Regions from separate parts of the Pseudomonas sp. FW300-N1A1 genome, predicted to be linked through region 1. Evidence: predicted binding sites of a transcription regulator. Region 1 holds the regulator's gene; the other holds the start of a gene.

Region 1 (14,935 bases):
CGTTCCATGTAGGTGTTGCCGTGGCTCCGATCTTTTTCCTGCGAAAACCCACTACTCCACTCGACGCTAAATTCTGGGCAGCATTCCGGCCAGGATGTTGTCCTTGTCGACAAATTGATGCTTCAGCGCAATCAACAAGTGCCCGCCGATCAATGCGCCACAGAACCACGACGTCCAGGTATGAATGTACTTGGCCAGGTCGTAGAGGTCGGGATCGGGATCGACCAGCGGGGGCAAAAGGAGCAGACCCGCCACAAGAATGGGTTTGTCTGCAACCGAACTCCAGTACCAGCCTGAAAGGGGCAAGGCAATCAGGGCAATGGCGTAGAGCAAGATATGTCCGATCATCGCTCCGCGTTTCGTTAGTACGGACATGCTTTCAGGCAAGGCTGGCGGGCGATTCTTCAATCGCCAGGCCACTCGCACAACGATTAAGAAAAGTAGCGTGCTGGCCAGTGCTTTGTGCAAGAAGGTGAGTTCATGATTGGGGTTCAGCGTGTCGCGCCAGTGGGTAGCCAAGATGCCAAGCCCCCAACTCATCATCCAGATGAATGCCATGCTCCAATGCAGCCACTTGGCAATACTGGTGTATCCCGTATTTTTCTTCTCCAGCATTGGCCTTTCCTTTTTTTGTTAAATGAAATTTGATGTTTGGTTGGGTGTCAGGACCGCGCGCGAACAAATAATCAAATATTCAAGAGCGCTTTTTCATTCGCTCAAAGTTTCAATGCCGGGTAATGAGGCTTCACTCAGCGCTTGGGGGATGCCGAGGGTTAAATGAAGCTGCTTGCCGGGTTTGTTGATCGCCGGTCATGCTCGTGGGATGGCGTTAACCGAGAGTTAACCCGAGAGGTCAATCTGGTGAGTCCTGCTGCTGTTTTGTTACGGAAACTTTCAGCGCGTTCACCTCTTCGCAAATGATCGCCTTGCTCATTTCCTGCTGGTAATGCCATGCCCAGACATATCGGTCGCAGTGGCACTCCATGGGCGTTCAAGCGGCGCATGCCCCCTCCTTAACAGTTGCCGAGCCCGCGTGGCTGCGTTCGGCAGCGCAACAGTCGTAGACCGGTTTTGTTTGCAGGGCCGCGTGGGCGGGGTGTGCGAGGACTTCATCCTCGGATGCAGCCTCGCAGGCTCGGCAGCGGCTACAGGTTTGCGTGACATAAGACTCCCCTATTCCCCAGTCGCGGCAAAAGTTGGAAGGCTTCTTGCAGTAGCCGCCCTGCGCCCGCTTCAGGCGTCAAAAGTTTGCTTCAAAGGAACGGGGAATACCGGTGGATCGCTCTCAATTTATCAACAATGCCCGCAGCAACATGGCAGACCTCAGTCGAGGCAATCTGGGTGTGCCGCTGTTGCTGTTGGTCATGTTGGCAATGATGATGTTGCCGATCCCGCCGTTCCTGCTCGACGTGTTCTTTACCTTCAACATTGCCCTGTCGATCGTGGTACTGCTGGTCTGTGTGTACGCCTTGCGGCCGCTGGATTTTGCGGTGTTCCCGACGATTCTGCTGGTGGCGACGCTGCTGCGCCTGGCGTTGAACGTGGCCTCCACCCGGGTGGTGATGCTCCACGGCCAGGACGGGCATGCCGCTGCCGGCAAGGTGATCCAGGCCTTCGGCGAGGTGGTGATTGGCGGTAACTACGTGGTCGGTATCGTGGTCTTCGCGATTTTGATGATCATCAACTTCGTGGTGGTGACCAAGGGCGCCGGGCGGATTTCCGAGGTGAGCGCGCGCTTCACCCTCGACGCGATGCCCGGCAAGCAGATGGCCATCGACGCCGACCTCAACGCCGGCCTGATCGATCAGGGCCAGGCCAAGGCCCGCCGCACGGAAGTCGCCCAAGAGGCCGAGTTCTACGGTTCGATGGACGGTGCCAGCAAGTTCGTGCGCGGTGACGCCATCGCCGGCCTGCTGATTCTGTTCATCAACCTCATCGGCGGCATGGCGGTGGGGATCTTCCAGCACGGCATGACCTTCGGTGATGCGGGCAAGGTGTACGCGTTGCTGACCATCGGTGACGGTTTGGTGGCGCAATTGCCATCACTGCTGCTGTCCACCGCCGCGGCGATCATGGTGACCCGTGCATCGGGCTCCGAAGACATGGGCAAGCAGATCAACCGGCAGATGTTTGCCTCGCCCAAGGCCCTGGCCGTATCGGCCGCGCTGATGGCGATCATGGGGATCGTGCCGGGCATGCCGCATTTCGCTTTTCTCAGTATGGCGGCAGTGGCGGCGGGCGGTGCCTACCTGTTCTGGAAGAAACAGAACACCGTCAAGGTGCAGGCGCTGGAAGAGGTCAAGCGCCAGCAGGAACTGCTGCCGTCGCCGGCGCGGGCCATGGAGACCAAGGAACTGGGCTGGGACGACGTGACCCCGATCGACATGATCGGCCTGGAAGTCGGCTACCGCCTGATTCCCCTAGTGGATCGCAACCAGGGTGGGCAGTTGCTGGCGCGGATCAAGGGCGTGCGCAAGAAGCTGTCCCAGGACCTGGGTTTCCTGATGCCGACCGTGCACATCCGCGACAACCTCGACCTGGCGCCCAGTGCGTATCGCCTGACCCTGATGGGGGTGATCCTCGCCGAAGCGGAGATTTATCCGGACCGCGAGCTGGCGATCAACCCGGGCCAGGTCTACGGCACGCTCAATGGCATCACCGCCAAGGATCCGGCCTTTGGCCTGGAAGCGGTGTGGATCGAAGTCAGCCAGCGCTCCCAGGCGCAGTCGTTGGGTTATACCGTGGTTGATGCCAGCACGGTGGTGGCAACGCACCTCAATCAGATTCTGTACAAGCACTCCAGCGAGCTGATCGGCCACGAAGAGGTCCAGCAACTCATGCAGTTGCTGGGCAAAAGCTCGCCGAAACTGGCCGAGGAACTGGTGCCGGGCGTGCTGTCGCTGTCGCAGTTGCTCAAGGTGTTGCAAGCGCTGTTGGCCGAACAGGTGCCGGTGCGCGACATTCGCAGCATCGCCGAGGCCATCGCCAACAACGCCGCGAAGAGTCAAGATACCGCCGCTTTGGTGGCCGCGGTGCGTGTCGGCTTGTCCCGCGCTATCGTGCAAAGCATTGTAGGCACTGAGTCCGAGCTGCCTGTGATCACGCTGGAGCCAAGGTTGGAACAAATATTGCTCAATAGTATGCAGAAGGCTGGGCAAGGCGCCGATGAGGGTGTCTTGCTGGAGCCAAGCATGGCCGAGAAGCTGCAGCGCTCACTGATCGACGCGGCGCAGCGTCAGGAAATGCAAGGTCACCCGGTGATTCTGTTGGTCGCAGGACCGGTCCGCGCGATGCTCTCGCGGTTCGGCCGCCTGGCAGTCCCGGGGTTGCATGTGTTGGCGTATCAGGAAATCCCTGACAACAAGCAAGTGACCATCGTGGCGACAGTAGGGCCCAACGGCTGAGGTAGTGGTTTATGCAAGTTAAGCGTTTTTTCGCCGCCGATATGCGTCAGGCCATGAAGCTGGTTCGTGATGAGCTGGGCGCTGAAGCCGCCATCATTGGCAACCGTCGCATCGCCGGTGGTGTCGAGCTGATGGCTGCCCTGGATTACAAGCTGTCGGCGCTGGCACCACGGGTGCCGAACATGGAACTCGAAGACGAGCTGCGCAAGACCCAGACGCGGATCGTCACCGCCCAGGCCGAACTCAGCCTGCGTGGCGATGGCGAGGCAAGCACCAGCACCAACCGTCAGTTGTTTGCCGGCCTGCCACTGACGGCGGCCGAACCGCTGATCGAGCCCACGCTGTCCGAACCGCCACGCCCTGCGCCAGCACCAGTGGCAGCGGCCACTGTCGACGTGCGGGCCTATGATTCGATGCGCTCGGAACTCAATGGCTTGCGCGAGCTGCTGGAAGTGCAATTGGGTTCGCTGGCCTGGAATCAACTGCAAGGCAGCCGCCCGCAACAGGCCAACCTGTGGCGTCGTCTGCAGCGCATCGGCCTGTCCGGCCCGCTGTCGCGCGACCTGCTGGCGTTGACCACGGACATTGAAGAGCCTCGTCAAGCCTGGCGCATGCTGTTGGCGCATCTGGCGAGGATGATCGTGACCCCCGAGATCGAGCCGCTGGAAGAGGGCGGTGTGATTGCCATGGTCGGCCCTGCCGGCATGGGCAAGACCACCACCCTGGCCAAGCTGGCCGCGCGTTACGTGCTCAAGTACGGCGCGCAGAACATTGCGCTGGTGAGCATGGACAGCTACCGCATTGGCGCCCAGGAGCAACTCAAGACCCTGGGACGGATCCTCAATGTCTCGGTCACCCATGTCGACCCGGGACAGTCCTTGGCTCAGGCCCTGGATCCACTGTTGCGCAAGCGTGTGGTGCTGATCGACACCGCCGGCCTGCAAGCCAGTGATCCGGCGTTGCGCATGCAACTGGAAAGCCTGGCCGGTCGCGGGATCAAGTCGAAGAATTACCTGGTCCTGGCCACCACCAGCCAGAAGCAGGTGCTGACCGCCGCGTACCACAGCTACAAGCGTTGTGGGCTGGCGGGCTGCATCCTGACTAAACTGGATGAAACGGCGAGCCTGGGCGAAGTGTTGAGCCTGGCGATCAGTCACGAATTACCGGTGGCCTATCTGACCGATGGGCCGCGGATCCCGGATGATCTGCATTTGCCGCGCCGCCATCAGTTGGTCAGTCGCGCCGTGAGTGTGCAGATGCAGGAAGAACCCAGCGAAGAAGCCATGGCTGATATGTTCGCTGATATCTACCACAGTCCGACCAAGCGGGTTGGCTGAGGTAACAATGACTAGATTTGTATCTACATCGATGGCCTGCCATGCATTGTTCAGTATTGAACGCGCAGCCAGTCATGTAGCCCGCGTCTAAGACGACAAGGTATAGAAAGCACATGGGCAGCATGCATCCCGTACAGGTGATTGCGGTGACCGGCGGCAAGGGTGGCGTCGGTAAGACTAACGTGTCAGTGAACTTGTCCCTGGCTCTGGCAGAGCTCGGCAGGCGAGTCATGTTGCTGGACGCCGACCTCGGGTTGGCGAACGTCGACGTGTTGCTGGGGCTCACCCCCAAGCGCACGCTGGCCGACGTGATCGAGGGCCGCTGCGAACTGCGTGATGTGTTGCTGCAGGGGCCGGGCGGCATTCGTATCGTGCCGGCCGCCTCGGGCACTCAGAGCATGGTGCACCTGAGCCCGGCCCAACACGCCGGCCTGATCCAGGCGTTCAGCGACATCGGTGACAACCTCGATGTGCTGGTGATCGACACCGCTGCCGGTATCGGCGAATCGGTGGTCAGCTTTGTGCGCGCCGCCCAGGAAGTGCTGTTGGTGGTGTGCGACGAGCCGACCTCCATCACCGATGCCTACGCACTGATCAAACTGCTTAATCGCGACTACGGCATGAACCGTTTCCGCGTGCTGGCCAACATGGCGCAGAGCCCGCAGGAAGGGCGCAACCTGTTCGCCAAGTTGACCAAGGTCACGGATCGCTTCCTGGATGTCGCCTTACAATATGTCGGCGCGGTGCCTTACGACGAAAGCGTGCGCAAGGCCGTGCAGAAACAGCGCGCCGTGTACGAAGCCTTCCCCCGCTCCAAGTGCGCATTGGCCTTCAGGGCCATCGCGCAGAAAGTCGATACCTGGCCGTTGCCCGCCAATCCGCGCGGGCATCTGGAGTTTTTCGTCGAGCGCCTGGTGCAACAAACGGCGGGTCCGGTGTTATGACAGCCAGCGGTTACAACCTGTACAAGAAGTCGGCGCGTGACGCGCAGTACGAGCTGATCGAGCGTTACGCGCCACTGGTAAAACGTATTGCCTATCACCTGCTGGCGCGTCTGCCGGCCAGCGTGCAGGTGGAAGACCTGATCCAGGCGGGGATGATCGGGTTGCTTGAAGTGTCGACCAAATACGACGCGAGCAAAGGAGCAAGTTTCGAGACCTATGCCGGGATTCGTATCCGCGGCGCGATGCTCGATGAAGTGCGCAAGGGGGACTGGGCGCCACGTTCGGTCCACCGCAATACCCGGATGGTCAGTGACGCGATTCGCTCAATTGAAGCTAAAACCGGACGTGACGCTAAAGATCACGAGGTTGCGGCCGAACTCCAATTGAGTCTCGATGATTATTACGGGATTTTGAATGACACCTTGGGCAGCCGCCTATTCAGTTTCGACGATCTGTTGCAGGACGGCGAACACGAAGGGCTGCACGAGGATGGCGCGAGTGCTCATCTTGAGCCGTCGCGTGACCTGGAAGATGAACGCTTCCAGGCCGCGCTGGCAGACGCGATTGCCAATTTGCCGGAGCGTGAGCGACTGGTGTTGGCGCTGTACTACGACGAAGAGTTGAATCTCAAGGAAATCGGTGAGGTCCTGGGGGTCAGCGAATCGCGGGTCAGCCAGTTACACAGCCAGTGCGCGGCCCGTTTGCGGGGGCGTTTGGGAGAGTGGCGAGCGCGTTGACAGCAGTGTGGGGACACTGCGAACGAGACCGGTGTGGCGTGCAGCCGCACAGGTTTCAATCCGTTGTGCTCCAGACAGTCGTTGAGTGTTACGCCTGATTGATTGAATGGCGTGTCCAGGTGCTGGGCGCGTTTAAGACTGCTTGGAGGTCGAATTGGACAAGAACATGAAAATCCTCATCGTTGATGACTTCTCAACGATGCGGCGGATCATTAAAAACCTGTTGCGTGACCTCGGGTTCACCAACACGGTCGAGGCAGATGACGGCACTACGGCCATCCCTGTGCTCAACAGCGGCAGCATCGACTTTCTGGTAACGGACTGGAACATGCCTGGCATGACCGGCATCGATCTGCTGCGCCACGTGCGCGCCGACGAAAAACTCAAGCACCTGCCGGTGTTGATGGTGACCGCTGAAGCCAAGCGCGAGCAGATCATCGAAGCGGCCCAGGCCGGCGTCAACGGCTACGTGGTCAAGCCGTTCACGGCCCAGGCGTTGAAAGAGAAGATCGAGAAAATCTTCGAACGCATCGGTTGATAGGTGGTGCCACTGCGCCACGGGGGAGCTATGGAGCAAAGAGAGATTTCACAGGGCGATTTTGAATCGACCCTGAAAAAACACGCGGTCGAATTGGTCGACAGCCTTGAAAAGGGCAAGTTCGGCGACGCCGTGCAACTGATCCATGAGCTCAACCAGACCCGTGACCGCGGCCTGTACCAGGAAGTCGGCAAGCTGACCCGTGAGCTGCATAGCGCGATCGTCAATTTTCAGATCGACCCGCACATGCCGCAGGCCGAGGAAGTGTCGCAGATCACGGATGCCACCGAGCGCCTGTCCTATGTGGTCAAGCTGACCGAGGCCGCTGCCAACCGCACCATGGACCTGGTCGAGAGCAGTACACCGCTGGTCAATGCCCTCGGCACCGATGCCCGGGCCTTGAGCTCGGACTGGGGGCGCTTCATGCGTCGCGAGGTCGGGGCCGAAGAGTTCCGCGAGCTGGCCCGGCGCGTCGACGGTTTCCTGACGCGCAGCGCCGAGCAGACCCAGGTCGTCTCAGGCCACCTCAATGACATTCTGCTGGCCCAGGATTACCAGGACCTTACCGGTCAGGTAATCAAGCGCGTGACGCAACTGGTCACGGAAGTCGAAAGCAATCTGCTCAAGCTCGTGCTGATGGCCAGTCAGGTCGATCGCTTCGCGGGCATCGAACATGACCGCGAATCGATGCTGGCTGAAAAAGATCCGAAAAAACATCTGGCTCAGGGTGAAGGTCCGCAGATTCATGCCGATAAACGTGATGACGTGATGTCCGGTCAGGACGATGTGGACGATTTGCTTTCCAGCCTTGGTTTTTAGGTCACAGGTCGTGATGACGGTGCATGCCGGTCCGGCATTGACCGATATCAGGACTTACCATTAGGAGCACCCATTAATGAGCTTCGGCGCCGATGAAGAGATCCTTCAGGATTTCCTGGTTGAGGCCGGCGAGATTCTAGAGCAACTGTCCGAGCAACTGGTCGAGCTGGAAAGCCGACCGGATGATGCGGATTTGCTCAATGCAATTTTTCGCGGTTTTCACACTGTAAAAGGGGGCGCCGGCTTCCTCCAGCTCAACGAGCTGGTGGAATGCTGTCACATCGCCGAGAACGTGTTCGACATCCTGCGCAAGGGTGAGCGTCGCGTCGACTCAGAGCTGATGGACGTGGTTCTCGAAGCGCTGGACGCCGTCAACGGCATGTTCGGCGAAGTCCGTGAGCGGGCGCCAATCACGGCGGCCACCCCGCAACTGCTGGCGGCATTGGCGCGCTTGGCCGAGCCGCAGTCGGCCGATGAAGTTGCGCCGGTGGTTGAAGCGCTGGCCGAGCCTGAAGCGCAAAGCGATTCGGGCGACATTACCGACAATGAATTCGAACTGCTGCTCGACTCGCTGAACGCGGTCAAGGCGCAAGCCGAGGCACCTGCTGCAGTAGCCCCCGTGGCGGCTGCTGGCAACGATGAGATTACCGATGCCGAGTTCGAGTCGTTGCTCGATCAGTTGCACGGCAAAGGCCAGTTCGCCGTCGATGCACTCGCGGCGCCGGCCGAGCCTGTTGCGCCTGTCGCAGCGGCCGAGAACACCGACATTACCGATGACGAATTCGAAGCACTGCTCGATCAGTTGCACGGCAAGGGCAACTTTGCCGTCGTAGCGCTGGAGTCGGCCATTGCCTCCGTTCCGGCAGCGGCCGTGCCCGCCGCAGTGGCGGTTGGCGGCGATCTGATCTCCGATCACGAGTTCGAATCCTTGCTCGATGAGTTGCACGGCAAGGGCAAGTTCAGCCAGGACGTTGGCAGTGCCGCGTCTACGGCCACTGCGGCGGCACCGGTTGCCGTGCCTGTGGCACAGCCGGTTGCCAAGTCAGCGCCCGCCAAGGTTCAAGCGTCCAAGCCAGCCGCCGCACCTGCCCGTGCAGCGGCACCAGCGCCTGCCGAGAAGCCGGTCAGTGAAGCCGAGACCACGGTCCGTGTGGACACCGCGCGCCTGGACGAAATCATGAACATGGTCGGCGAACTGGTGCTGGTGCGTAACCGCCTGGTTCGCCTGGGGCTCAACAGTGGCGACGAAGCCATGTCCAAGGCCGTGTCGAACCTCGACGTGGTGACGGCAGACTTGCAGACCGCCGTCATGAAGACCCGGATGCAGCCGATCAAGAAAGTCTTCGGGCGCTTCCCGCGCCTGGTTCGCGACTTGGCGCGTCAGCTCAAGAAAGAGATCAACCTGGAACTGGTCGGTGAAGAAACCGACCTCGACAAGAACCTCGTCGAGGCGCTGGCCGATCCGTTGGTCCACTTGGTGCGCAACGCGGTCGACCACGGTATCGAGTCGCCAGAAGAGCGCGAGGCCTCGGGCAAGTCCCGTGGTGGCAAGGTGGTGCTGGCGGCGGAGCAGGAGGGTGATCACATCCTGCTGTCGATCTCCGATGACGGCAAAGGCATGGACCCTAACGTCCTGCGCGCGATCGCGGTAAAACGCGGCGTGATGGACAAGGATGCCGCCGACCGACTGAGCGATACCGAATGCTACAACCTGATTTTTGCCCCGGGGTTCTCGACCAAGACCGAGATCTCCGACGTGTCCGGGCGCGGCGTGGGCATGGACGTGGTGAAAACCAAGATTTCCCAGCTCAACGGTTCGATCAACATTTACTCGACCAAGGGCCAGGGCTCGAAGATCGTCATCAAGGTCCCGCTGACCCTGGCGATCATGCCCACGCTGATGGTCATGCTCGGCAACCAGGCGTTCGCCTTCCCGCTGGTCAACGTCAACGAGATCTTCCACCTCGACCTGTCGCGCACCAACGTGGTCGACGGTCAGGAAGTGGTGATCGTGCGCGACAAGGCGTTGCCACTGTTCTACCTCAAGCGCTGGCTGGTCAGTTCCGCCGCTCATGAAGAGCAGCGCGAGGGCCATGTGGTGATCCTTTCGGTGGGCACCCAGCGAATCGGCTTTGTCGTCGATCAACTGGTGGGCCAGGAAGAAGTGGTCATCAAGCCATTGGGCAAAATGCTCCAGGGAACCCCGGGGATGTCCGGCGCCACCATTACCGGTGACGGCCGCATAGCCCTGATTCTCGATGTTCCGAGCATGCTCAAGCGTTACGCCGCACGGCGTATTTGATTCTGATGGGGCGGGGCGACTGAGCCTCGCTCCGTCTAATGGAGTGTTTATGGCAGTCAAGGTCCTGGTGGTGGATGATTCGGGTTTTTTCCGCCGCCGCGTCTCGGAAATTCTTTCGGCCGATCCGAATATCCAGGTGGTCGGGACGGCCACCAACGGTAAAGAGGCGATCGACCAGGCCCTGGCCCTCAAGCCGGACGTGATCACCATGGACTACGAGATGCCGATGATGGATGGCATCACGGCAGTGCGGCACATCATGCAGCGCTGTCCGACCCCGGTGTTGATGTTCTCCTCGCTGACCCATGAAGGCGCCCGGGTGACCCTCGATGCGCTGGACGCCGGCGCGGTGGATTTCCTGCCGAAGAATTTCGAAGACATCTCGCGCAACCCCGAGAAGGTCAAGCAGCTGTTGTGCGAGAAGGTACACAGCATTTCACGCAGCAACCGTCGCATGAGTGCCTACAGCGCTCCGGCACCGGTTGCCGCGCCGACAACCCCGGCACCTGCCAGTGTCAGCAGCTACGGCAGCAGCGCGTCGGTACGCCCGGCCCCGCTGCCCGTGCCGACCCGCGCAGCGGTCGCCAGTCCGTCGTCGCCGGCCCCCAAACGCAAATCCTACAAGCTGGTGGCCATCGGTACGTCCACCGGCGGGCCCGTGGCCTTGCAGCGCGTGCTGACGCAGTTGCCCGCCAACTTCCCGGCCCCGATCGTGCTGGTCCAGCACATGCCGGCGGCCTTCACCAAGGCGTTCGCCGAGCGCCTGGACAAGCTGTGCCGGATCAGCGTCAAGGAAGCCGAGGACGGTGACATCTTGCGTCCGGGGCTGGCCCTGCTCGCACCGGGCGGCAAGCAAATGATGGTCGATGGCCGTGGCGCGGTGAAAATCCTCCCGGGCGATGAGCGTTTGAACTACAAACCGTGCGTGGATATCACCTTCGGTTCGGCGGCCAAGTCCTACGGCGACAAAGTTCTGGCGGTGGTGCTCACCGGCATGGGCGCCGACGGTCGCGAAGGTGCGCGCTTGCTCAAGCAGGGCGGCAGCTCGATCTGGGCCCAGGATGAAGCCAGCTGCGTGATCTACGGCATGCCGATGGCGATCGTCAAAGCCAACCTGGCGGACGCGATCTACGACCTGGACGCGATCGGCAAGCACCTGGTCGAGGCGTGCCTCTGATGGATGTGTTAAGCCTCATCGGGATCATCATGGCGTTTGTCGCCATCATCGGCGGCAACTACCTGGAAGGCGGGCACCTGGGGGCCTTGGCCAACGGCCCGGCGGCCTTGATTGTGCTGGGCGGGACCATTGGCGCGGCGCTGTTGCAGTCGCCGATGAGTGCCTTCAAACGGGCCATGCAGATCCTCGCGTGGATCCTGTTCCCGCCCCGTATCGATCTGGCCGGCGGCATCGACCGTGTCGTCAACTGGAGCCTCACCGCGCGCAAGGAGGGCCTGCTCGGCCTGGAAGGCGTGGCGGATACCGAACCGGACAGTTATTCGCGCAAGGGCCTGCAATTGCTGGTCGATGGCGTCGAGCCGGAAGCGATCCGCAGCATCCTGGAGGTGGATTTCTATACCCAGGAAAGCCGCGATATCGAAGCCGCCAAGGTGTTTGAAAGCATGGGCGGCTATGCGCCGACCATCGGCATCATTGGTGCGGTGATGGGCCTGATTCATGTCATGGGCAACCTGGCCGATCCGTCGCAACTGGGCAGCGGCATTGCCGTGGCGTTCGTTGCGACCATCTACGGGGTGGCCAGTGCCAACCTGGTGCTGCTGCCGATTGCCGCCAAGCTCAAGGCGATTGCCTTGCGCCAGTCCCGGTACCGGGAAATGTTGCTCGAAGGCCTGCTGTCGATCGCCGAAGGTGAAAACCCTCGTTCCATTGAGTTGAAGCTTCAGGGCTTCATGGACTAGGGGATTGCAGGGTGTGCTCACAGTAAATGACGAGCGCGCAGCGCCCTGCGAGCCGCAAGACTTGGCGTAAGGAGAGAAGTTTGGTTGCTTCAAATGAACGACGAATAACGACGTATTGCGGCTCGCAGGGCGCTGCCCTCCGGGTTGGCGCTGTGATTGCGCCAGGCTGCGTTGCGTGGTTTGAGAAGGGAGCGACCATTCTCGGCGCCCCGCGCCTTGCCTGGCACAATCACAGCGCCAACGCGCTTCGTCATTTACTGTGAGCACACCCTGATCATGGCACGTCGTCGCCACACTGAAGAGCATGTCAACCATGAGCGCTGGCTGGTTTCCTACGCTGACTTCATTACGTTGCTGTTCGCCTTTTTCGTGGTGATGTATTCCATCTCTTCGATCAACGAAGGCAAGTACAAGGTCATCTCCGAAGCCTTGATCGGCGTGTTCACCGATTCGGATCGCGCCCTCAAGCCGATCCCCATTGGTGACGAGCGTCCGCGCACCGTGACCCCGGCCCAGCCGCTGGTCAAGGACGCCGAGCAGATCGACGCAGGGCTCGCCCAATCAAGCAACGACCCGCTCAAGAGCATTGCCGACGACATCAGCGCGGCGTTTGGCGACTTGATCAGTTCCAACCAGATGACCGTGCGCGGTAACGAGTTGTGGGTTGAGATCGAACTGAATTCCAGCTTGCTGTTCGGCAGCGGCGACGCCATGCCCAGCGATATCGCGTTCAGCATCATCGACAAGGTCGCGGCGATTCTGAAGCCGTTCGACAACCCGATTCACGTTGAAGGGTTCACCGACGATCAACCGATCCGCACCGCGCAGTACCCGACCAACTGGGAGCTGTCGTCGGCCCGTTCGGCGAGCATCGTGCGCATGCTGGCCATGCAGGGGGTCAACCCCGGGCGGCTGGCCTCGGTGGGTTACGGTGAGTTTCAGCCGGTGGCCAACAACGCCACCGCCGAAGGCCGCGCACGCAACCGTCGGGTGGTGCTGGTGGTGTCGCGCAATCTCGATGTGCGGCGCAGCCTGACCGCCACCGGAGCCGCCCATGCGCAACCGGACGCCGCCTTGAAGCGTGCTGGCACACAAACTGCACCGACGCCTGTCAAGTCGCCGGGCAACGCGAGTGCCGTCAATTCTCCGTCACCCGGCTTAACACGTTGAGCTATTTCTCGGTTGCCCCTGTACGACCGGGAGGAACGAACTGAATGAGAGTCTGGGCAGTTGCCAATCAAAAGGGTGGTGTTGGTAAAACCACGTCCTCCATCGCTTTAGCCGGATTACTGGCCGAGGCGGGCAAGCGCGTGGTCGTGGTCGACCTGGACCCCCACGGCTCCATGACCAGCTACTTCGGCTACGACCCCGATAGCCTGGAGCACAGCAGCTACGACCTGTTCTTGCACAAGGGCAGCGTGCCCCAGGGGCTGCCCGGGCAGTTGCTGTTGCCGACCAGCGACGAGCACATTTCCCTGTTGCCCTCGAGCACCGCGCTGGCCACCCTTGAGCGCCAGTCGCCGGGGCAGAGTGGCCTGGGCCTGGTCATCGCCAAGAGTCTGGCGCAGCTGTGGCAGGACTTCGATTACGCACTGATCGACAGCCCGCCGTTGCTCGGTGTGCTGATGGTCAACGCCTTGGCGGCCAGCCAGCAACTGGTGATCCCGGTTCAGACCGAGCACCTGGCGGTCAAAGGGCTGGAGCGCATGGTCAATACCCTGGCAATGATCAACCGCTCACGCAAGCAGGCGTTGCCGTTCACCATCGTGCCGACCCTGTTCGACCGTCGCACCCAGGCTTCGCTCGGCACCTTGAGGGTGTTGCGCGACCTGTACCCGGATGACATCTGGCAAGGCTATATCCCGGTCGATACCCGGCTGCGCGACGCCAGCCGGGCGGGGCTGACACCTTCGCAGTTCGACGGCAAGAGCCGTGGCGTGCTGGCCTATCGTTCGTTGCTCAAGCACTTGCTGGCCCAGCAACTTGTCGCGCAGGTGGCTTGAGATGAATCGGCCGGTACAGATCGCGTCTCGCCCGCAACTGGCATTGCAGTCCTATCTGGATGGATTGCTGCAAGAGGCGACCGAAGAGCTGGCACCCGAAGTGGTCCAGGTCATTGAAGTCCTCGAGGTGATCGAGGCTGAAGGCGCGCTGGACGAGTTCCAGGCCGCGGTGCTCGAAGAGCAGGCGCGTGACGCGCAGGCCACCGTGGTGGTGGCCGAGCCGCTCACCCCGGCGATGGCCAGTGAACCTGTCGTGGTGTCGGTGCTGGAAGCCCCTGCACCGATTCTGGCGCCCGTGGTTTTGGTTGCTCCGTTATCGCCGCTGCTGGTTGAGCCCGTGGCTGAAGTGCACTTGCCGCCCAGCCAGACACCACCTCCGCTCGAGGGCGATGGCCGGCCGAGCTGGGCCGCGGAGCCGTTCGAATGCCTGCTGTTCGACGTCGCCGGTTTGACCCTGGCCGTGCCGCTGGTGTGCCTGGGGTCGATCTATCCGCTGGCCGGGCACGAGCTGACACCGTTGTTCGGGCAGCCGGAGTGGTTCCTCGGGATCTTGCCGAGCCAGGCCGGCAACCTGAAGGTGCTGGATACCGCGCGCTGGGTCATGCCCGATCGCTATCGCGACGATTTTCGCCAGGGCCTGCAATACGTGATCTCGGTTCAGGGTTATGAGTGGGGGCTGGCCGTGCATCAGGTCAGCCGCTCGTTGCGCCTGGATCCGAACGAAATCAAATGGCGCAGCCACCGTGGTCAACGACCCTGGTTGGCAGGCACCGTGATCGAACACATGTGTGCGTTGCTGGACGTCTCGGAACTGGCGGAGTTGATCGCCAGTGGTGGCGCCAGGCACATGGGCAATTTGAAACCGGTCAATTGACCGACATAACAGACAGCGGGTCGCATGCACCGTGCGGCCAGGCAGAACACACACCGCCAT
Region 2 (14,935 bases), on a different contig from region 1:
TCCGGCGGCTCGGGTTCAGGCTCGGGTTCGGGCTCCGGGACAAACGGATCGAAACTGGGCAACGACCAGATGTCGAACCCACTGACATCACGCGCACGAATCAGGTCGGTGGGCGACTCATCACTCTTGGAGGCCATAAGGTCAGATCATTTCTTCGCCGCCCTTCCCGCCGAGAACGATTTCTCCGGCTTCGGCCATACGGCGGGCAATGGTGAGGATTTCCTTTTGCGCGGTTTCCACATCGCTGACGCGCACCGGGCCCTTGGCCTCCAGGTCGTCGCGCAGCAGTTCGGCGGCACGCTTGGACATGTTCTTGAAGATCTTGTCCTTGACGCCTTCGTCGGACCCCTTGAGGGCCAGCACCAGCACGTCGGAGGAGACTTCGCGCAGCAACGCCTGAATACCACGGTCGTCGACGTCGGACAGGTTGTTGAACACGAACATGAGGTCTTCGATCTGACCGGACAGGTCCTCGTCGACTTCGCGGATCGAGTCCATCAACTGGCCTTCGATCGAACTGTCGAGGAAGTTCATGATGTCCGCCGCGCGCTTGATGCCACCCAGGGTGGTGCGCGAGGCATTGGAATTGCCGGAGAACTGCTTTTCCAGAATCTGGTTCAGTTCCTTGAGTGCCGCTGGCTGTACCGTGTTCAGCGAGGAAACCCGCAGGATGATGTCCAGCCGCACCTTGTGGTCAAAGTTACCCAGTACTTCACCCGCCTGGTCCGGGTCCAGGTAGGCCACGACAATGGCCTGGATCTGCGGGTGCTCGTAACGGATCACGTCCGCCACCGCGCGCGGCTCCATCCACTTGAGGCTGTCCAGGCCGCTGGTATTGCCCCCCAGCAGGATCCGGTCGATCAGGCCGTTGGCCTTGTCCTCGCCCAGGGCCTGGGTGAGCATCTTGCGGATATAACCGTCAGAGCCAACGCCCAGGCTGGTCTGGTCGCCGACGATGTCGACGAACTCGCTCATCACCTGCTCGACCTGCTCACGGTGCACATTGCCCATTTGCGCCATGGCCACGCCCACTCGCTGGACCTCTTTGGGCCCCATGTGGCGCAACACTTGCGCGGCATCGGTTTCGCCCAGGGACAGCAGCAGAATTGCGGCTTTGTCGACCCGGCTGAGTTTGGCGATAGCGGCTCGGTTATCACTCATCTGCGTTAATCCACTCTTTCACGACCTGGGCCACACGACCCGGGTCTTCGGCCACCAGGCTCTTGATTGCGTTCAACTGTGCGTCATAGCCTTCGCTCGGGCTAGGCAGCAGGATGCTTTGCGGACCGCCGAGGCTGACGCGGTCGTTGCCCAGCTCGCCATCCAGACCGCCCAGGCCACCCAGCTCGGAATCACTGCCGATACCCGCCAGCTGCCGATCCTTGCCGCCACCGGTGATGTTGTTGAGCACCGGACGCAGCACGCCGAACACCAGCACCAGGATGAACAGTACGCCCAGCACTTGCTTGACGATGTCCCAGAACCACGGCTGCGAGTAGAACGGAATATCGGCGATCACCTCGCCGCGCTCGGCGGAGAACGGCATGTTGATCACGCTGACGCTGTCGCCACGGCTGGCGTCAAAACCGACCGCGTCCTGTACCAGGCGGGTGAAGCGCGCCAGTTCATCGGCGCTCCACGGCGCTCGGCTGGTTTCGCCATTGGCCGGATTGATCTTGACCTGATCATCGACCACCACCGACACCGACAGGCGATTCAAGCGCCCCTGTTGCTGCTTGGTGTGGCTGATGGAGCGGTCAAGCTCGAAGTTCTTGGTCGACTGCTGGCGCTTGTCCGCCGGGTACGGGGCCAGCATCGGCTGTCCGGTGGCCGGGTCCATGATCTGCTGGCCGTTGGCATCGAGCAGCGGCTGGCCGGGCTGCACCATACCGGCCGAAGCGGTCGCGCCACCGGTGGTTTGCGGCGCCGAGGCCGGTGCCGGCGGCTGATTGCTCAACGCGCCGGGAACGCCTTGCGGGCCGTTGCTGGCGGTACGTTGCTCGGACGTCGACTGCTCGCTGCGCAACGCCGGTTGATCCGGGTTGAACTGTTCGGACGTCGACTCGACCGCGCTGAAATCCACGTCGGCGGACACTTCGGCCTTGTAGCGATCATTGCCCAGCACCGGCTGCAGGATGTTATGCACACGCTGGGTGAGCATGCTTTCCATGCGACGGCTGTAGTCGAACTGTTTGCCGGCCATGGTCAGCGCGGAGTTTTCCGCCTGGTCGGAGAGCAGGTTGCCCTTCTGGTCGACCACGGTGATTTGCGATTTGCTCAACTCCGGAACACTGGTCGCCACCAGATTGACGATGGCCAGCACCTGGCCCGGCTCCAGCGAACGCCCGGCATAAAGTTCGACCAGTACCGAAGCACTGGGCTTGCGCTCGTCACGCACGAACACCGAGCTCTTCGGGATCGCCAGGTGCACGCGGGCGCCCTTGACGTTGTTCAGGCTGGAAATGGTGCGCGCCAGTTCGCCTTCAAGGCCGCGACGATAACGGGTCGCCTCCATGAACTGGCTGGTGCCCAGGCCCTGGTCCTTGTCGAGAATCTCGAAGCCGATGTTGCCGTCGGTGGGAGTGACACCCGCGGCGGCAAGTTTGAGCCGCGCTCGCGACAGATCATCGGCCTTGACCAGCAAGGCGCCGGAATTGGGTTCAACGGTGTAAGGAATGTCAGCGGTGGCCAGGGTTTCCATGACCTGCTTGGCATCCATCCCGGCCAGGCTGCCGTACAGCGGCCGATATTCGGGTTGCTGCGACCACAGCACCACGGCAAAGCCAATCGCCACGCTGGCGGCCAGGCCGACCAACAGGCCGACCTGACGCAGCATGGTCATCTCGGAGAGGTTTTCCAGGAAGGACAACCCGAAGAGCGGCGGTTTGCCGTCGGTGGGCGTGACCTTGGCCGGAACGTTATCGGCGACTGCTTCTGCCATGACTCAATCTCGTCCTTAAACCGGCATCTGCATGATGTCTTGGTATGCCTGAACCAACTTGTTACGCACCTGGGTCAGTGCCTGAAAGGAGACGCCGGCTTTTTCCTTGGCGATCATCACATCGGTCAGGTCGACACCGCTCTTGCCGATCTCGAACGCGGTGGACAACTGGGTCGATGCCTGCTGGGTTTCGTTGACCTTGTTGACGGCCTGGCCGAGCATGTCGGCGAAGCTGCTGCCAGCCAGTTCCGGCACGGCGACGCCAGCCTTGGACTGAGCCATGGCGTCCATTTGCATGGCCCGCATGTCCAGCATCAACCGGTTGAATTCAATTCCTTGACTCATGGACTACTCTCTCTGACGACCCGCAATTTTTTGACACTCACTCGGCGGATAGAGTGGTGTTAGCAACAAGGGTGCCAGCTCCATGGCGACGCTCGACAAAAGCCCTCCCCGGGCTTTTTTTGACAAAGGGTTCAGGTTGCGAACAAACACGCCTCGACGTCCATCCCGGCATCACGCATCTGCGCCAGCTTGTAGCGCAGGGTCCGCGGGCTGATGCCCAGGCGCTCGGCGGCTTCCTTGCGCCGCCCGCGCTCGCTGCGCAGGGTATCGATGATCATCTGGAACTCATGACGCCGCAGGTCGTCGCCCAGGACACCGGCCGACTCTGCCTGGGGTGTCTCGACCTCCTGCGCCCGCGACGTCACGTGAGCAGGCGCCAGGACCGGTAATGGCGCACAGGCCACCGGCCCGGACAGGCAAAAGTCCTGCGGTTGGATCAACCCGCCCTGCTGCAAGATCAGCGCTCGCTGAATGGCGTTGTCCAGCTCGCGCACATTGCCCGGCCAGGGATAACCGATCAGGCACGCCTGCGCCTCAGGCGAAAGCCTGGCGGCGGCATGCTTCATTTTACTGACGTGCCGGGCCAGCAGGCGCTCGGCCAGCGGCAGAATGTCGGCAGTGCGCTCGCGCAGCGGGCGCCAGGCCAGTGGGAAGACCGACAAGCGATAATAGAGGTCCTCACGAAAACGCCCCGCCGCCACTTCCGCCGCCAGGTCGCGGTTGGTGGTCGCCACCACACGAATGTCCAGGGCAATCGGCTTGCGCGCACCCACGCGCTCAACCTCGCGCTCCTGCAACACGCGCAGCAGCTTGGCCTGCAAGCCCAGGGGCATCTCGGAAATTTCGTCGAGCAGCAGGGTCCCGCCGTCGGCCTGCTCGAACTTGCCGACCTGAGCGGCAATCGCCCCGGTGAACGCACCTTTCTCATGCCCGAACAGCGTCGCCTCGAGCATGTTGTCCGGGATCGCCGCACAGTTGATCGCAATGAACGGCTGCTGGCCGCGTCGCGAGTGCTGATGAATGTAACGCGCCAGCACTTCCTTGCCGGTGCCGGACTCGCCCGAGATCAACACTGTCGAATCACTGCGCGCCACCCGCACCGCCAGCGCCAGCAACTGTGCGCTGGCCGGCTCGAACGCCACCGGTCCTTCGTCCTCTGCACCGCCCAGGCTGCCCAGGGCATGGCGCGCCACCAGGTCGAGCAACGCCTTGGGCTCGAACGGTTTGACCAGATAATCCGCGGCGCCCTGACGCATCGCATCCACCGCCCGCTCCACGGCGCCATGGGCGGTCATCAGCAGCACCGGCAGGTGCGGGTAACGAACCCGCAGTGCACCCAGCAACTGGTGGCCGTCCATGCCCGGCATGTTGACGTCACTGATCACCAGGTTGAAGGACTCTTCGGCCGCCACGCTCAGCGCCTCTTCGGCCGAGCCCACGGCGCTATAGTCGTGACCGGCCAGCAGCAGCGTATCGGCCAGTGCTTCGCGCAGCGCGCGGTCATCCTCGACCAGCAGAACCTTGATTGCCATTGACCTCACTCCAGTCCTTGAGCGCTGGAAAACAACGGCAGGTCGACCCGCGCACAGGTGCCGCGACCCGGCCGCGAGCGCAGCTGCAATTGTCCCTGATGAGCCCGCGCCACAGCCTTGACCACGGTCAGTCCCAAGCCAGTGCCGGTGGCCTTGGTGGTAAAAAACGGCTCGCCCAAGCGCTCAAGCACTGCGGCATCGATCCCTTCGCCGTTGTCACTGACGCACAGCCGCAGGGTATTGCCACGGCGATAGGCATGCACCTTCAAGCGCACATCGCCAGCGCTGGCCTGGATGGCGTTTTCAAGCAGGTTCAGCAGTGCGCCGACCAGTGTGTCGCGATTGCACAGCAACTCACCGGCATGGGTGTCGCACTGCCAACGGATCGGCAAGCCCTGGACATGAGTCTGGGCCGCCGCCTGCAGCGATTGCATCAACGCCTTGGGGGTCACGCGATCCGTCAGCGGCAACTCGCCACGGGCAAACACCAGCATGTCGCGCACCTGATGCTCCAGCTCGTGCAGGCGCTCTTTCAAGCGACCGGCAAAGCGCTGCTGGGTCGCCACCGGCAACGCCTGCTCGGCCAGATGGCTGGCATAGAGCAAGGCGGCAGACAGTGGCGTGCGGATTTGATGGGCCAGCGAGGCGACCATGCGCCCCAGGGATGACAAGCGCTCATGACGCGCCAGCTGGCCTTGCAGGTGGCGGGTTTCGGTCAGGTCGTTGAGCAGCACCAACTGGCCCGGCTCGGCATCCAGGGAACGGGTGGCGATCGACAGGCGCCGGCCATCCTTCAAGGAGACTTCATGACCGTCGTCGTCACGGGGGGCGAAACTGCGCGCAATCACCTGGCGCCACAACTCGCCTTCGAGGGGCAGCCCGAGCAATTCCTCGGCGGCCGGATTGGCTTCGCGCACGATACCCTGGGCGTCGATGACGATGACGCCGCCGGGCAACAGATCAAGGAGGTTTTGCAGGCGGTTGGCCAAGCGTTCTTTTTCGGCCAGCTCCTGCATGCGCTGGGCACTGACCACCGCCAGTTCGCCCTTGAGCTCAGTGACCCGGGCTTGCAGCATGCTGTAGGAGTCGGTGAGTTGGCTCGACACCTGATTGAACAGCGCGAACGCCTGCTCAAGGCCTGGCCGGCTTGCCTGCTCTACGGAGGGCGTGTCGGGGGCTGGAGACATCTGGGCGGCGTGGGGCATCGTGCTCTCTCGCTTGGCTGACCGTCAGTTAAACGGAACGTTGCGAGGGATGTAGCAATACCCGTGCCTAAAAAAAACTGCCCTTTATTCAATGGGTTGAAAAACAGGCGTCAATCCTCCGCCTGTTCTTCTCCGTCACGACGGCTCATGCCGTACTTGCGCATCTTTTCCACCAGGGTGGTGCGGCGAATGCGCAGACGCTCGGCCGCGCGCGCGACGATCCCGTTGGCATCGTCCAGCGCCTGCTGGATCAGCCCTTGCTCCAGGCCACCCAGGTAATCCTTCAGGTCCAGGCCTTCGGGCGGCAACAGGGCTGTGGCCGTGAAGTCCGGGGTATGCCCGTTGATGGCCACCCGCTCTTCCAGATCGCTGCGCAGGTTGTCGACCATTTGCTCGTCTTCATCATCGACGTAGCGAAACTTCTTCGGCAACTCGACCACGCCGATCACCCCGTACGGGTGCATGATCGCCATGCGCTCCACCAGGTTGGCCAGTTCGCGGACGTTGCCCGGCCAGCCGTGACGGCACAGCGACATGATCGCCGCCGAGTTGAAACGAATGGAACCGCGCTTCTCGTGCTCCATGCGCGAGATCAACTCGTTCATCAGCAACGGGATGTCCTCGACACGCTCGCGCAGGGGCGCCATTTCGATAGGGAACACATTCAGGCGGTAATACAGGTCTTCGCGGAAGCTGCCGACCTCTATCATGCTTTCGAGGTTCTTGTGGGTCGCGGCAATGATTCGCACATCGACGCTCTGGGTCTTGTTGCTACCCACGCGCTCGAAGGTACGCTCCTGCAACACCCGCAGCAGCTTGACCTGCATCGGCAACGGCATGTCGCCGATTTCGTCGAGGAACAGGGTGCCGCCGTTGGCCAGCTCAAAACGCCCGGCACGGCTGGTGATCGCCCCGGTAAAGGCGCCCTTCTCGTGGCCGAACAGTTCGCTTTCCAGCAACTCGGCCGGGATCGCCCCGCAGTTGACCGGTACGAACGGCGCATCGCGGCGCTTGGAGTGATAGTGCAGGTTACGCGCCACCACTTCCTTGCCCGTGCCGGACTCACCGAGGATCAGCACGCTGGCATCGGTGTCGGCGACTTGCTGCATCATCTGGCGGACGTGTTGAATCGCCCGGCTGGTGCCGACAAGGCTGCGGAAAAGATTGGGTTCACGATGACGACCGCGCTCACGGGCCTGGTCGTACATCTCGCGATAGACCTGGGCACGGTGCAGGGAGTCGAGCAACTTGCTGTAGCTGGGCGGCAGTTCCAGGGTGGAAAGCACCCGGCGGCGCTGTTCATCAGGCAGGTCAACGGAAGAATTATCGCCCATTAACAACACCGGAAGGAACTCATCCCAGGTAGCGAGTGTCTTTAACAGACTCGACAACGTACCAGGAGCACTTACCGTCCCGATGAGGACACAGATGACTTCACGACTGGATGACAACGAACCGACAGCCTGCTGCCAATCATGGCTCCCACAGGGTAAATTTTCTTCACCGAGAAAATTTAAAATCACCGCCAGGTCGCGGCGGCGGACGCTATCGTCATCAATCAGCAGAATCTTGGTTTCACGCCACATGCAATAGCAACTTCCCTGGTCAACTCATATGCCCGAACAAAGAGGGCAATCTAGACGCCTGCCGGCACATTAAGCCTGATAGACGCCTGAAAACTCGAATCAGCCACTAGTTAAGTCAAAAAACCGTGCACAGTCAAATTTATGGCGCACTAAGATCGGATTAACTGAATACTAACCGAAAAGGTGGTAAACCTTTGTCGCATTTTGCGCTTGGTTGATCTGAGTCATCTCATTGACTATTGCCTGACGCTCCCCCATTGCCACATCCAGCAATTGCTTGTAGACCGCCAGCAGACTCTCCAGATTTTCGCGCAACGCCTGTTCGTCTACCGGCGCCTCACTGAGCACGTCGTCGACACAGGCGCGACAGGCAACGTCCAACTCGCTGATGGTTTCCCAATTGCGCTCCGCCAGCGCACCAATCAGCGCCTCACGGGTTTGTTCAATCCGTTGCAGTGCAGGGCTCATGACGTTTTCCTCAGGCCTAGAGGCCTACTGGTGCAATTTCGTCCCAGCCACTTTTCAGGGTAGTCAGAAGGCGGACGACTTCGTCGATGATTTCCGGATCGCTGTTTACGTTGGCCTTGAGCAGCTGGGAGTTCATGTACTCATACAGGCTGTCCAGTTGCTGAATCGAAGCCGGGTCTTCGGCCTTCTCTTCATCCAGGCCCTGGCGCAGGCCGGTGATGATGTCGATGGCCTTGCTGATGAGCAGGCACTTTTGCGCGATATCTCCGCGGGCCATTGCCCCCTTGGCCTGGGCCAGGCGATCGAGGCCACCCTCGAACAGCATCTGGATCAGGCGATGAGGACTGGCCTCGGATATCTGCGCGTGGGAATTGACCTTCTGGTACGCACGAAGGGCTTTCATAGGGTTCATGTTGCTACCTCGTTACAGGCCACAGGCGAACAGGTTTGTTCTAACCAGTTTCTCGACTGCCACCAAAAAAACTTTAATCCGGGCCCGCAAGCCCGGAACATCGCGCCAACCGTTACGGGGCGCTGGAGCGCCCCGGCAATCAGTTCGACTTCGGATTGTTCAGCGAGTTGAGGGTGGTCATGATGCTGGAGCTGCTGGCGTTGAGCTGGGCGATCATGGTGTCCATGGCCGTGTACTTGGCGCTCAAGGATTTCTGCAAGCTCTCCATGCGCCGATCCAGCTCTGCCTGCTGGGTGGTGAGGTCGGTCAACTTGGTGTTGAGGTCCGTCACCCGGCTCGCCAGCGACCCGGTGCTGCCCACGTAGGAGTCAGTCGCCTTGGTCATGCGGGCCACCAGGCCGGTATCGCCGGTAAACATCTTGGCAATATCACCCGCGCCCTTGACCACTGCCTTGTCCCACGCCTTGTCATCCAGGCTCAGCAGGCCGGTTTTCTGGTCAGTGGTAATGCCCATCTGCGCCAGGCTGCTCATGGCGCTCGAACCCGAGCTATTGACCAGCTCGCTGCGCAGACTGTTGACCAGTTGACGCATTGATGCGTCGCCGGTCAAGGCGCCTGCGGTGGTGGTCGAGGCATCGCCGGTAGCGGTGACCTTGGTCTGGGTGTTGATGCTGGTCAGCAACGCGTTGTAGGCCGAGACGAAGGACTGGACCGAGGTCTTCAGCGTGTCGGTGTTGCTCGCCACGTTGATGGTGATCGGCTTGTCCTTGTCCTTGGCGATCAGGTCCAGGGTCACACCGCTGATGGCGGACGTGACCTTGTTGCTGGTGGACTCCATTGCGATGCCGTCGATGCTGTACTTGGCATTCTGCGCCGGCGCGCCCTTGTCATAGCCCTGGACCAGGTCCGAGTCACCGCTAAGGGTGATATCGGTATCAACGCCCGTGGTGTTCGAGCCAATCACCAAACGCCCGCCATTGGCATCGGTCAAGACGTTGGCGCTGATGCCCTGGGCCGAGAGCTGGGTATTGATCGACTCACGAACTTCCTGCAGGGTCGCACCGCCTGGCACCAATACGTCATAACTTTTACCCGACTGGGTAATGGTCAAGGTCTGGGCTTCGTCGCTGGCATTGGCCGAGCCCGACGCCCCACCCTCGAACACCTTACTGGTGACTTTCGAGGACGTCGCCAACTCGTTGACGACCACCACGTACTTGCCACTGGAGGCGCCATCGCCCAGGGTGACCTTGACGTTTTTTTCTTCGGACGAGGTAGCGGCCAGGCCGTTGAACGCGGCCACGTTGTTCAACTTGGCGATTGCCGTCCGGTAAGTTTCCAACGCACTTTTCACCGAGCCGACAGCCGACAACTTGATGGTCGTGTCTTTTTGCTGATCGGTGATCTGGGCTTGCTTGGGCGCCTTTTCAGCCCCCACCAATGCCTTGACGATGGCTTGGGTGTCGTAACCCGAACCCGGGCCGGAAATCGTTGAACTCGCCATTACTCTTCTCCTTGTCCTGTGGCTGCCGCTTTATTGGCGCACAAACACCTAGGCAGCAACCAGAAACACATTTCGTGCCAGCTCAAACCTGGGTCTGGAACAACAGGCTGCTGGCATCGCTCAGGTTCTGCGCCAGCTTCAGCGCGGTCTCCGAGGGAATCTGTCGAATCACTTCGCCACTGTCGGTGGCGATCACCTTGACCACTACCCTGCCGGTAGAGTCGTCGATGGAAAAGTTCAGGTTACGTTGGGTAGCCTGCACAAACTCACGAATATCGGTGACGGCTTTTTCCAGCGCCGCGCGTTGCAGCTCCTCGCTGGAAGCCGGGTCAGCCTCTACCGCAGGCGTTGCCTGGGCAGCAGAGGTGCCACTGGCCTGGGTGGTGCCAGCGGGGTAAGCCGGGTTCAGCTTGATGCTCATGTCCATGTCATCACCTCAAAACTGAAAAAAACGAAAGGGCACGTATACGCGCCCTTCCGTTAGTTAACCGCGACCGATATTACTGAAGCAGCTTCAGAACAGCGGATGGCAGTTGGTTGGCCTGGGACAGGATCGCGGTGGATGCCTGTTGCAGGGTTTGTTGCTTGGTCAGCTCAGCCGCTTCGGAAGCGAAGTCAGCGTCTTCTACACGGCCTTTGGCGGCAGTGGAGTTCTGCGAAATGCTCTGCAGGTTGGCCACGGTGCTGGCGAAACGGTTTTGCACCGCACCCAGCTGCGAACGCTGGCTGTCGATCTGCTGCAAGGCACCGTCCAGGGCCTGGACGGCTTGCTGCGAGGTTGCTGCGGACAGGATGTTCAGGTCGGAAACGGTGGTTTCCATGGTCACTGCAGCCTTGGTACCGGCAGCGGCAACAGTGGTCAGACCCAACGCGGCCAGACCGGTACCTGCACTGCCGTCCTTGACGGTGATGTCTTTGTCAGCGAACAGATTCAGGGTGCCGTCAGCGTTTTTGCTGGCGTTTACGCCGGTGCTGGCGCTGTTGATCGAGGCAACGATCGCGTCAGTGGTATCGCCCTTCTTGAACTTGACTTCAACGCCGTTCACGTCGACGGAGGTATCCGCAGTCAGCTTGGCCTGGGAAGTACCAGCCGACAGGCCCAACTGCGACAGCGAACCGCTGGAAGTGTTGGCCAGTTTGATGTCTTCACCGCCACCGGAGGTCACTTTTACACGACCGTCAGTGAAGGTTGCTGTAGCGCCAGTACCGGCCGCCGCTGCGATGTCACCCAGTACATCCGTAACGGTGTCGGTATCAGCCCAAGTCACAGCAGTGCCGTTGACAGTGATGGCACCGACAAGGCCCATGGCACTAGTTGCAGTAGTAGGGACTGCTGTAGTAGTACCAGGAGCGCCCAAACCAAGCTTGGCCAAACCGTCAGTAGCAGTACCGCCAGCGAGACCAAGAGTGATATCGCTCTTCGACGACAGGGTCACCACACCAGCAGCATCTGTGCTAGCGGTAACACCGGTCTGAGCTGTTTTAGCATTGATGTCTGCTACCGCAGCAGTACCACCTGCGCCAGCACCGCCAGCAACGGTCATATTGATCGTTACGCCGTTGATAGTGAACGCGTCGCCAGCAACAACAGCTGTCGCTGCAGTACCTGTTTTAGAAGCCTTGTCACCCAATACCGAACCGGTAGCAGTAGCCGCCAGGCCAGTCAGCGCAGTGCTGTTAACGCTAGCTTCGCTGAAGTCACCCTTCAGGCCAGTGGCGCTGATGTCGGTCATGCCGAACGAGATGGTTTCGTTAGCGTTGGCGCCGATCTGGAAGCCAACGTTGTTGAACGAACCGTCCAGCAGGTTACGACCACCAAACGTGGTGGTGTTGGAAATACGGGTCAGCTCGCCGACTTTAGCGGTGAACTCTTGCTGCAGGGAAACACGGTCAGCGTCGCTTTTATCACCGTTCGCAGACTGCAGGGCCAGCTCACGCAGACGTTGCAGCAGGTTGGTGGATTCTTGCATCGCGCCTTCAGCGGTCTGCGCGATCGAAACACCGTTGTTGGCGTTGGCGATGGCAACGTTCAAGCCTTTGACCTGGTTACCCAGACGGTTGGCGATCTGCATGCCAGCTGCGTCGTCTTTGGCGCTGTTGATTTTCAGGCCGGAAGACAGGCGGTTCATCGAGGTGCTCAGCGCATCGGAAGCCTTGTTCAGGTTCTTCTGGACACCCAGGGAAGTAATGTTGGTATTTACTGACAAAGCCATGACGAATTCCTCGTTGGTTGGATACTGCGGCTTCCGGCCCTGGCAACCGCCGGGTGTGGCCTAGAGAACCTTCGTAATAGTTATCGTCGTGGAAGCAGGTTGCTTGAGGGCTTTTTTCAAATTTTTTACTAGCACCGTGCCACCTCCTTGCCCTTCAAGGCTTTAGCCTGCGTGTAGCCGGCCTGCCGGAGCCAGGCCGGCCGGCAACTTCGACCCTGGGATCACCCTCGCGGGCATGCCTCGCGCCGGCCAGATCGAGGGCAACAAAAAACGCCCAGGACCTGTCGGCCATGGGCGTTTTTTTGTGTCGACGCTAGCGCATCAAGGGCGGTGGATGATGGCCGACCCCCAGGACAGGCCCACACCAAAACCACTGATCGCCACACGCTTCCAGCTGGAATCGAGCATGTGCTTTTCCAGAAGCAACGGAATGCTCGAAGACACCGTGTTACCGGTCTCGACCATGTCCTTGATGAACTTTTCCGGCTCGCCTTCGAAACGCCGCGCCACGGCATCGACAATGGCGGCGCTGCCCTGGTGAATGCAGAAGGCATCGATGTCTTCGGAATTGAGGCCAGAGTCATCCAGCAGTTCGCGCAAGTGCGCCGGCACCTTGAGCAAGGCGAAGTTGAACACCTGCCGGCCGTTCATGAAGAACACGCCGTCGCTGACCTTCAGGTGCGGCGCGCCGGAACCGTCAGTGCCGAACTTGGCCTTGCCCAGCTGCCAGGTGGCGTCTTCGCCCATCCAGGTTGCCGTGGCGGCGTCGCCGAACAACATGGTGGTGTTGCGATCTTCCGGGTCGACGATCTTCGAATACGGATCAGCGGTCACCAGCAGGCCGTTTTTCAACCCTGTCGCTTCCATGAAGCCCTTGATTGCATAGAGGCCGTACACGTAACCGGAGCAGCCCAGCGAGATATCAAACGCCGCAACACGGGTCGACAGGCCCAGTTTGTCCTGGACGATCGCGGACGTATGAGGCAAGCCCTCTTCGTCGCCGTTCTGCGTGACAACGATCAACACATCGATGGCTTGACGGTCGAGCTGCGGGTTGTTTGCGAACAACGCATTGGCAGCCTCGACGCACAGATCGGAGGTTTCCTGGCCGGCATCCATGCGCGGCAGGAATGCCGAGCCAATCTTGCCCAAAATGAACTCTTCATCCTTGGCGAATTTCGCGCCCTGAGCGTAGTTATCAAGCCCGCTCACTGGCACGTAACTGGCGATGCTTTTTATGCCAATCATTGTGGCTTCCCAAAACAGAATAACTGGAGATCACCGCTCGCAGGATCGAGAGGCACTGATAACAAAGGGGTTTAGCGCACAAAAACGCGCCAGACACGGGTGCCAAAACCATGAAAATCAACCCAGCGAACACCGGGCACCCGTCCCACTCTTTTCACACGATACAGTGAAGATGCCCTTTATGACTCATAGGTCACTCTATTTTGTGCGCTTTGGACAAAACAGCCAACAACACAAAATCGGCCGGGCAAGCGGATACCCACGCAAACGCATGCAATATGAACGGGCTGATGGCAGGAAAAACAGAGGATCAAGCATGACCGGCCCGTCACTGAGCTCAGTGACGGGCCGGCATTCAGGCGGGGATCAGAGCTTGTTGAACAGGCTCAGTTGAGAGATTTTCACGAAGGCCAGCTGCGAGGCTTCGAGCATGGCTTTCTGGAATGCCAGCTCAATGGAGGCGCCGGCCATATCCGTGTTTGCGATGGCGGCGGTGGTCGAGTCGTTGGCCAGGCCCATGCTGATATTTTCGTTCGCCTGGATATCGATTGCCTTCAAGCGCGCACCGATCGACCCCCTGGCGTTATCGATGCCCGCACTGGCGTTCTGCAGGTTGCCAATGGCCGAGTTGATCGCATTCTTCTGCTTTTGCTGGGCAACCAGGTCGCCATCGCTTGGCGTTGCCAGCGCCTGACGCAACTGGCTGATGGTATCCAGCGCACTTTGGGTCTGATGATTGTTGGCGCCGATGACAAACTGATCACCCGACTTGACCGTGCCATTGAAGTCGAATTTCACCCCGGCTGCGGTCAGGGAATCGCCGGCGGCATTCAGGCTACCCTGGCCGATGGCCTTGCTATTGGCGGTCAGCGGCTGGGCATAGAGTTCATACTCGGTGTCGCTGGTGAACTTGATCACCGCGCCATTACTCGGAAAGCTGTCGCCGTACACCTTGGCATCGGTCACGCTAGCGCCAGTCATCTGCGCGGTCGAAGAGTTGCCTGGGGTGCGTGAGGCATTGAAGCTGTCCGGCTTGGCTTCAAGGGTGAAGACGTGCCCGTTGACCGCCGCATCCCGGTCCACCGGGGCGACGTCCTGGAGGTTCAGGTTGATGTCGAACTTCACCCCTCGCAGGCTGACGCTGTGCGCGCCCTCCTTTGTCGAGTCGAATACGCCATTGCCCGGCACTTCAGAAGTCACATCGTTGCCAGAGGCATCCTTCAGGATGTACTGGGTGCTGCTGGTGAACTCCAGCGTGTACGGCTGCCCCTGAGTGAAGCTTTTGTTGTACACCTGATTGGAGGTGATCAGACCGTCCGAGACCGCGACCTTGCCGTCATTGACCGATGGCGGTTGCAGCGTGGCCTGGGTCCGACCGGTATTCAGCGCGCCCTCCATGATGCTCTTGGCCGTGTCACTTGCCGCCAGGCTAAGGGTGTCCGAGACCTTCAGATTGAGCTGCGTATCGTCACCTTGATAGG

The links. The regulator FliA, encoded in region 1, starts transcription of late flagellar genes. The targets are predictions, from matches to a motif close to CTAAAGTTTNNNNNNNNNNNGCCGNTAA.
Region 2: AC3WQN_RS02150 (flagellin N-terminal helical domain-containing protein) is a predicted target of FliA. The motif match lies at 12,287-12,314, and genes of this name have one in related genera.

What each region holds. Positions count from the first base shown of each region.
Region 1 is NZ_JBYTBK010000029.1:47,780-62,714, reverse strand. Features, by position in the region: gene AC3WQN_RS18780 (cytochrome b) at 67-615, opposite strand; gene AC3WQN_RS18775 (DUF3077 domain-containing protein) at 854-985, opposite strand; gene flhA (flagellar biosynthesis protein FlhA) at 1,275-3,404, shown strand; gene flhF (flagellar biosynthesis GTPase FlhF) at 3,416-4,741, shown strand; gene fleN (flagellar synthesis regulator FleN) at 4,855-5,685, shown strand; gene fliA (RNA polymerase sigma factor FliA) at 5,682-6,422, shown strand; gene AC3WQN_RS18750 (chemotaxis response regulator CheY) at 6,589-6,960, shown strand; gene AC3WQN_RS18745 (protein phosphatase CheZ) at 6,991-7,779, shown strand; gene AC3WQN_RS18740 (chemotaxis protein CheA) at 7,856-10,081, shown strand; gene AC3WQN_RS18735 (protein-glutamate methylesterase/protein-glutamine glutaminase) at 10,131-11,258, shown strand; gene AC3WQN_RS18730 (flagellar motor protein) at 11,258-11,998, shown strand; gene motD (flagellar motor protein MotD) at 12,275-13,168, shown strand; gene AC3WQN_RS18720 (ParA family protein) at 13,213-14,001, shown strand; gene AC3WQN_RS18715 (CheW domain-containing protein) at 14,003-14,875, shown strand.
Region 2 is NZ_JBYTBK010000001.1:434,830-449,764, reverse strand. Features, by position in the region: gene fliH (flagellar assembly protein FliH) at 1-137, opposite strand, end outside; gene fliG (flagellar motor switch protein FliG) at 142-1,161, opposite strand; gene fliF (flagellar basal-body MS-ring/collar protein FliF) at 1,154-2,941, opposite strand; gene fliE (flagellar hook-basal body complex protein FliE) at 2,957-3,286, opposite strand; gene AC3WQN_RS02185 (sigma-54-dependent transcriptional regulator) at 3,418-4,818, opposite strand; gene AC3WQN_RS02180 (sensor histidine kinase) at 4,824-6,023, opposite strand; gene AC3WQN_RS02175 (sigma-54 dependent transcriptional regulator) at 6,134-7,609, opposite strand; gene fliT (flagellar protein FliT) at 7,781-8,077, opposite strand; gene fliS (flagellar export chaperone FliS) at 8,094-8,489, opposite strand; gene fliD (flagellar filament capping protein FliD) at 8,629-9,993, opposite strand; gene AC3WQN_RS02155 (flagellar protein FlaG) at 10,076-10,420, opposite strand; gene AC3WQN_RS02150 (flagellin N-terminal helical domain-containing protein) at 10,494-12,206, opposite strand; gene AC3WQN_RS02145 (ketoacyl-ACP synthase III) at 12,528-13,454, opposite strand; gene AC3WQN_RS02140 (flagellar hook-associated protein 3) at 13,821-14,935, opposite strand, start outside.